One region of the Brevibacillus sp. NL20B1 genome, then DNA from elsewhere that is predicted to be linked to it. Evidence: riboswitches for the same ligand, from Rfam matches in the RefSeq annotation. Region 1 holds a riboswitch; the other holds the start of a gene.
The links. A riboswitch is a leader RNA that binds a small molecule or an ion and turns the genes downstream of it on or off. The one in region 1 is predicted to bind S-adenosylmethionine.
Positions count from the first base shown of each region.

Region 1 (3,970 bases):
ACATCATCGCCGGATAGGAAAGAATCGTTTCGACCGCACCCAGACTGACGGCGACAATCGGCAGCTTGACGCGGTCAAACAGCGCTTTGGCCCGCTCGCGGCTGCCCACGTCAAAGGAGAGTACCGCCCCGTGTCCGCTCGCCTGCCGGTTTTGCAGGTCATGACCGTCGTGTTCCGGCAATCCGGTGTAGTAGACGCGGCTGACCGCCGGGTGTGTGGAAAGCCAGTGGGCCAGCTTTTCCGCCGTCTGCGTGCTGACGTCCAGACGCGCTTTCAAGGACTTCAAGCCGCGCAGCACCAGCCAGGAATCCTGCACGCCGAGGATCGCTCCCATGCCGTTTTGGATCATGTAGAGCTGCTCACCCAATGCCGCCTCCTTGGTCACGGCCAACCCGGCCACGACGTCACTGTGGCCGCCGATGAACTTGGTCGCGCTGTGGATCACCACGTCCGCGCCCAGCTCCAGAGGCCGCTGATAGTACGGCGTCATAAACGTATTGTCCACGATCACCAGCAGTCCCCGCTGTTTCGCCAGCGCGCAGACAGCGGCGATGTCCGTCACTTTCAGCGTCGGGTTGGACGGAGTTTCCAGGTAGATGCCCTTGGTCTCGGGACGGATGGCTGCTTCCACCTGCTCCAACGACGTGGTATCGACAAAGCTGACGGCGATCCCCATGCGGGACAGAACATTGGTCAAGAAGCGGTAGGTGCCGCCGTATACGTCCTCCGCCACCACGACGTGATCTCCGGCGGAGAACAGCATGAACACACTGGAGATGGCCGCCATACCGGAAGCAAAGGCGAATCCGCGCTCGCCTCCCTCCAAAACGGCGATTGCCTCTTCCAACGCATGCCGTGTGGGATTGCCCGAACGGGCGTAATCGTAAACGACGGGCCGGTCCAGATCAGCCTGGTGAAAGGTGGACGCCTGATAAATGGGCACCGAGGCCGCCCCTGTCACCGGGTCGATACAACTGGTGCCGTGCAGCAGTTTGGTGGCAAACTTCATCGTACGCTCCCTCCCGTCAGTGAGAGACTTGCATCCAGAGCCTGACACACGTCAGCGATCAGGTCGTCGGGATGTTCGATCCCGACCGACAGCCGCAGCAGCCGGTCGCACACACCCACGTACTCGCGAATCTCTTGCGGGATGTCGGCATGCGTCTGCGTCGCCGGATAGGTGCACAGCGACTCCACGCCGCCCAGGCTTTCCGCAAACGATATGATCCGTAAGCTCTCCAGAAACGGCGCCACCTGTTCAGCCGAGCGCAGGCGGAACGAAACCATCCCGCTGAACCCGCTGGCCTGCCTGCACTGCACCTCATAACCGGGATGCTCCGGCAAACCGGGATAATAAACGTCCGTCACGGCAGGGTGTTCCCGCAATGTCTTTACAATCGCCAAGGCATTTGCCTGATGGCGTTCCATTCGCAGAGCCAGCGTCTTCATCCCCCGCAGCAGCAGCCAACAGTCCTGCGGCCCCAGCACCGCTCCGATCGAATTGTGCAAAAACCGGATTTTTTCGGACAACTCTTCACCCTTTGTGACGATCAATCCAGCGAGGACGTCGTTGTGGCCGCCGAGGTATTTGGTCGCGCTGTGCAGCACCAGGTCAGCCCCCAACTCCAGCGGCCGCTGACAGTACGGCGTCATGAACGTGTTGTCCACAATGGTCAACAGCCCGTTTCGCTTGGCCACCTCTGCCACCGCCGCGATGTCGGTGATCTGCATCAGGGGATTGGTCGGCGTTTCCACAAAAACAGCCCGCGTCTCCGGGCGGATTGCTTCTTCCAGATTCTTCACGTCACGCAGGTCGACATAGCTGAAGCGAAGTCCGTAACGTGAGAGCACCTGCTCGAACAACCGGTACGTCCCGCCGTACAGATCGAGCGATACGACCAGGTGATCTCCCTGGGAGAACAGTCCCATGACCGTATGTATCGCGGCCATGCCGGAAGCACAGGCAAACCCGGCGTCTCCCCCTTCCGCTTCGGCAATCGTCTGCTCCAGCACGGTCCGGGTCGGGTTGGCTGTGCGCGTGTAATCGTACCCCGTGCTCTGCCCGAGGGCGGGATGGCGATACGCGGTGGCGTTGTAAACGGGAAAGCTGATTGCGCCGGTCCGCTCGTCTTTGGCGACGCCCGCCTGCACCAATTTTGTCTCCAGATGCATATGGATCTCTCCCTCCAACAAAATGACCGAGGGCATTAAAAAAAGCCCTCTTTTCTCTGAAAAGAAGGCTTTGTTTACGCGTACGTAAGCAAATCCTTCTCATCTTTCAGAGCGTTACACTCTGCAGGAATTAGCACCAGTATCCCCTTGTACAGGTGATTGGTTGCCGGGCATCATCGGGCCAGTCCCTCCGCCTCTCTGGATAAGAAGTTTGCTATGCAATTTGCAATTGGTTGACCTTATACTACCGAAATCGGCAGTACCTGTCAACCTGTTTTTCATTATGCTGGTAACCCGATCACGTTGCGTTTTTCAATGCGGTCATCACCTGGTTGTCCAGTTTGCTGGCCGCATTTTTGTCGTACGTCTTTTCATATTGGGGCTCGACCGAGATGCGGGAGCCGTAGAACATCACGTCGCGAACGGCCTCGATGGCCACTTCCACCATCGCCAGCTTCAGCGGGACATTCTCCATCCGTTCCGTCTTGATCGTCGCCCTGCCGTTGATGGCATAGGAGGAACCGGCCCCGATCAAGTGCAGCACGACCTGCGGTTCCTTGGCAATGTTGGCCAAAATACGAGAGCGGTTGTCTACGGCGAAACGGATCAACTGCGGCGTCGGCGCAAACGTCCAGGAAAGGGAACTGAGCGACGGAGCGCCGGACTCGTGGTCAATCGTTCCGAGTGTGACAAAACGCTCCTGCTGCAAAAGCGCGAACAGTTCCTCCGAAAGCGTTTGGGAAACGGTTTCAGCCATTCCGATGCCTCCTTGAAAAGGGAATGTACGTCTATTGTACCTACCCGCCTGGCGATAGGCAAACCTTTCCGTCCAACACCTTGCTTCTCACCCGTTTTTTTCCTACACTGATACGTAACGGGAACGAATGCAAGACAGGAGGAGAGCCGCATGCCCCCATCCCCCACCGACCGCTTGCTGGCCAAGATCGACAAGCTGCTGGCAGAGCTGCAGGAAGTGCGCAAACTGAACGAACGGATGGACAAAATCGCCCTCTTTCTGGAGGATATCCGCCTCGCCGACGTGATTCAAAATTATACAGCCCCGAGCAAGCTGCTGTGGATCAACTTCCTCGCAGGTCTTGCCCGAGGCCTGGGATTGACGATCGGTACGGCCATCGTCCTGGTGCTGCTCGGCTCTTTTCTCAGCCAGTTCCTGTCCGTCCCGATTATCGGCGATTACATCCGCCAATTGATCGATTACGTGCAGGCCTATCGACAGTAAGCCTTATTTGTGATCGTCGTCATCACCGTGCTTTTTCCCATTGCCGTTGCCTTTCGGTCCCTTATCCTTGTCTTTCCCCTTGTCTTTGCCTTTTTCATCGTCATCGCCGTTGACCGGCTTGTTGTGCGGGATGTCGGCTTTGGCCACAAGTTTGCCGTCCAGGTACAGCTCGAGGTGGACTGCTTTCGCGCTGTACGAGCGATCGTGGTACTTCAGCTTCGCCTCAAACCGGCCGTCTTTCACTTTCACCTCGTGCTTTTTGCCGTCCGGCGCCACGACGTACAGCTTCACCTTGCCCTTGCCGTTCAGGCCGTCAATGCTTCCTTTCACGCGAACCTGTTTTTCCTTGGCATTGATCGTTGCGGTTCCCTCGATGCGGTAGCTGTGCGGCTTGTCAGCGTCGTTGATTACCTTCAGCTCCACGGATTCGGAATCGATTTTCTTGCCGTCTTTGTAAGCTGCGATCAACACCTTGCCTTTGCCGGCCTGTACGTCCTTCAGGCTGACAGAGAAAGAGCCGACGCCTTGCCACAGTTTTTTCACGTTCGCTTCTTTGGA
Region 1 is NZ_JAGTPT010000001.1:53,277-57,246, reverse strand. Features, by position in the region: gene KDN35_RS00355 (trans-sulfuration enzyme family protein) at 1-1,009, opposite strand, end outside; gene KDN35_RS00350 (aminotransferase class I/II-fold pyridoxal phosphate-dependent enzyme) at 1,006-2,172, opposite strand; SAM riboswitch class I at 2,269-2,381, opposite strand; gene KDN35_RS00345 (pyridoxamine 5'-phosphate oxidase family protein) at 2,471-2,929, opposite strand; gene KDN35_RS00340 (DUF5665 domain-containing protein) at 3,080-3,412, shown strand; gene KDN35_RS00335 (hypothetical protein) at 3,416-3,970, opposite strand, start outside.

Region 2 (3,970 bases), on a different contig from region 1:
AACGCGACTACCAGCGCATGTCTGACCTGTTCAAACAGGGAGCGGTGTCTCCGCAGCAATTGGAACAGGCACAGGCGGCCCTCACCAATGCGAAGACGGCGTATGCCAACGCCAAGGAAGCGCTGGAGATGGCTGAAAAGCAGACGGGAGTGGCCGTCACTCAGGCATCCGTGGAACAGGCCCGCATCTCGCTGCAAAACGCGCGTGAACAGTTGGCCAACGCGACGGTGACCGCCCCGATCTCCGGCTTCGTCTCCGCCGTCAACGGCCAGGTAGGGGAAATGGCTTCGCCGCAAGCGCCAGTGGTCACCATCGTGGATACCGATCCGCTAATCGTCAAGGCAAACCTCTCCGAAGAGGAAGTAACGTCAGTGAAAAAAGGGGACAAGGTGAAGATTCAAATCTCTGCCATCTCCAAGGAGCTGGACGGCACGGTGAGCGCGATCAGTCCCGTGATGGATCAGACGCTGCGCGCGTATCCGGTGGAAATTGCCCTGGCCAAGCAGGACGCTTCGCTAAAGGCGGACATGGTCGTCAGCATCCAGTTTGCGCATCAGCAAACCAACAGCATGCTGGTGGTGCCGCTCAAGGCCGTCTTTGACGAGAACGGCAAGCGGTTCGTCTACAAGCTGGAGGGAGACACGGCGAAAAAAGTGGAAGTGCAGACCGGGATCGAATCCAGCGATCTGGTGGAGGTAAAGGCAGGGCTGAAAGAAGGCGAGCAAATCGTCGTGCGCGGACAGACGCTGCTGAAAGACGGCGCCAAGGTAAACGTCCAGCCGACATCTTGACACTGTTCGCTTGCTAAAGTAGTATGAAAGAGATATCCAACCAGCACAGTCGGAATGCTGCGGCGGCCCTGCAGGGACTTCGCTTCGGGGGGCGACACGGTCGCTGACCCGCCGGATGCTGCTGGGATGGAACGAGACTGCAAACGAAACTGAATAGCATGCAATCACCTTATCAAGAGAGGCGGAGGGACTGGCCCGATGAAGCCCGGCAGCGGATCTGCCTGTGCAGATGCTGTGCCAATTCCAGCAGGAGCATTCCTGACAGATAAGAACGTGGAGATGTCGATCTGCCCCTTTTTCTGTACAGGAAAAGGGGCTTTTTGCTTAGCCGCCGACGTCTGCACGATTTACCCAAGGGAAAGGAACGAGAGACTGATGCGCATCCAACCGTCCGCCATGATTGACCGTCTGCCGACGCAGTTTTTTGCCTCGCTGGTGGCGAAAGTGAACAAGGCCATCGCCGCCGGCCATGACGTAATCAACTTGGGGCAGGGCAACCCCGATCTGCCGACGCCGCCGCACATTGTCGAGGAACTGCAGGAACATGCTGCCCGTCCGGTTCACCACAAGTACCCGCCGTTCAGCGGTCGTGTGGAACTGAAACGGGCTGTCGCCCACTGGTACAAGCAGGAGTTTGACGTCGATCTGGACCCGGAAGAGGAAGTGGCCATCCTGTTCGGCAGCAAGACCGGACTGGTGGAAATCTGCCAGGTATTGCTCAATCCGGGCGATGTGGCTCTGGTGCCGGACCCCGGCTATCCCGATTACTGGTCGGGAGTGGCCATCGCCGACGGGCGGATGGTGATGATGCCGCTGCGCGCCGCGAACGGTTTCCTGCCGGACTACGGCGAGCTGGCTCGAGAGGATCTGGACAAAGCCAAGCTGATGTTCCTGAACTACCCCAACAACCCGACCGCGGTCAATGCGCCGTACGAATTTTTCGAAGAGACGGTCCGCTTCGCCCGCAAGCACGAAATCGTCGTCTGTCACGACTTCGCCTACGGAGCGATCAGCTTCGACGGCAAGAAGCCGGTCAGCTTCCTGCAGGTGCCTGGAGCCAAAGAAGTGGGCGTGGAATTTTACACGCTGTCCAAAACGTACAACATGGCCGGCTGGCGCGTCGGCGCGATGGTCGGCAACCGGGAACTGGTCCGGCTGATCAACCTGATCCAGGACCACTACTTCTGCAGCCTGTTCGGCGCCATCCAGATGGCGGCGGTCCGGGCGCTGACCGATTCCCAGCAGTGTGTCCGCGAGTTGGTGACCGTATACGAAAGCCGGCGCAACGCGCTGTTTTCCAACCTGCACCGCATCGGCTGGGAGGCGGCACCGTCGCAGGGCTCGTTTTTCACCTGGCTGCCGGTGCCAAAAGGGTTTACCTCTGCCGAATTTGCCGACTTGCTGTTGGAAAAAGCCCATGTCGCTGTCGCACCGGGCGTAGGTTTCGGCCCCACCGGCGAAGGGTACGTGCGCGCAGCGCTTTTGGCCAGCGAAGAGCGGCTGGCGGAAGCAGTAGCGCGGATTGAGCGTTTGGGTATTTTCTCCCCGTGCAACTAGCAATATATCGTTCATGTGATTGAGAACTGACCGCCAGTGTGTTCGCAAAACGCCCTGGCGGTTTGATTTTTTGGGAAGCGAGGCGGAGGCCGGGGGCAGTGCCGCGTCCGGGATGGGCCCCGCCCAAAATAGGCGAGTGCCGCATAGTCCAAAACCGGGCGGGCGAATACTATAAAAAAGCGCGGCGGGCGCGATCACGAATGACGCGCCCATGCAAAAAAATCCATTCTCAGTAAAAATCATTCTCAGCATTGACAGATAATGATTTTCATTATACGATGGGTGTGGTAATGATAATTGATCTCAATGATCACGTTTGTTCGGCAGGAGGGTATCATGCGCTACCAGATCAACGGATATACGGACATGTATACGGTCATCTCCAATGAGCGCAAGATAGGCGGCGCCGTAGAAGCGGGTCTGATTCGCCTGCGGTCCGGCGAGGAGTTTGCCAACGCCGTGCTCACACGGTTGGAGATGTCCGGCGCACAGTTTTGCTCGCTCGGTTTTGTCACGGAGGAGGGCAAGCGGCTCATTGTCCATATCAATGACATCAGCATGATCGCCGACGCGGTGCACGTAAACGTGTGTGACCTGCGCAACGAGGTGATGCGCGCGGAGAAGATGGCGGAGCGGCTTAAGCGCTTGAAGCGGCTGTGCCAGTTGAACGAAGGAAGCTGCACGCCGACGTTCCGTGAAGAAGCGCTGTTGCTTGCTGAAGACATTGGCTTCGATGTGGCGCGCGAACACGTCGATCTGTCATTCCTGCCGCAGACGGAAAATGCCCGGGTGGTTCGCATCGCATAGGGAACCCGAACCCTGAACCCTGGCGCGCGATACAAACGAACACGATCCAGAGAATGAGACGGGAAGCGGTTTACGCTTCCTTTTTTGCTTGTCCAAGAGAACAATAGCCAAAACCTATTCCGTCTATAGCAAGCATAGATTGGACTTCTCCCGGCGTGAGTGATACAACAAGGATAAACTCAATCAAGGGGGAACGGAACATGGAGTACGCTTTTTCACAATCGGTTGGCGCACTGAGCTCCTCGGCCGTGCGGGAAATTCTGAAATTGACACAGGGGACCCCGGTGCTGTCGCTGGCTGGCGGACTGCCGGCAGAGGAGTTTTTTCCGCTCGAAGAAATGAAGGCTGCATTTGACCGCGCGCTCAGTCAAGGGCCGAAATCGCTGCAATACGGTCTGACGGACGGGTACCTACCGCTTCGCGAGTGGGTGGCATCCCGGATGAAACAAAAGAACATGAACGTGGGCGTGGAAAACATGCTGCTTACCACCGGCTCCCAGCAGGCCGTCGACTTGCTCTGTCGCGTCTATCTGGACGAAGGCGACGTCGTGCTGGTAGAAAACCCCACCTATTTGGCTGCTCTGCAGCTGTTTCAGTTCCGCGGCATTCGCGCTATTCCGGTGGAGGGGGACGACGAGGGCGTGGACATGGAGGATCTGGCCCGCAAGATCGCCCAGTACCGTCCCAAAATGGCCTATGTGATTCCCACGTTTGCCAACCCGACCGGCAAGGTATGGAGTCTGGAACGGCGTCTCGGCCTTTTGCGCCAGTGCCGCGACAACAACATCCTGATCCTGGAAGACGACCCGTACGGC
Region 2 is NZ_JAGTPT010000022.1:58,893-62,862, reverse strand. Features, by position in the region: gene KDN35_RS14950 (efflux RND transporter periplasmic adaptor subunit) at 1-791, shown strand, start outside; SAM riboswitch class I at 958-1,063, shown strand; gene KDN35_RS14945 (pyridoxal phosphate-dependent aminotransferase) at 1,167-2,348, shown strand; gene KDN35_RS14940 (hypothetical protein) at 2,685-3,155, shown strand; gene KDN35_RS14935 (aminotransferase-like domain-containing protein) at 3,356-3,970, shown strand, end outside.
Region 2: linked by a shared signal. The riboswitch ahead of KDN35_RS14945 (pyridoxal phosphate-dependent aminotransferase) and the one ahead of KDN35_RS00350 (aminotransferase class I/II-fold pyridoxal phosphate-dependent enzyme) in region 1 are both predicted to bind S-adenosylmethionine.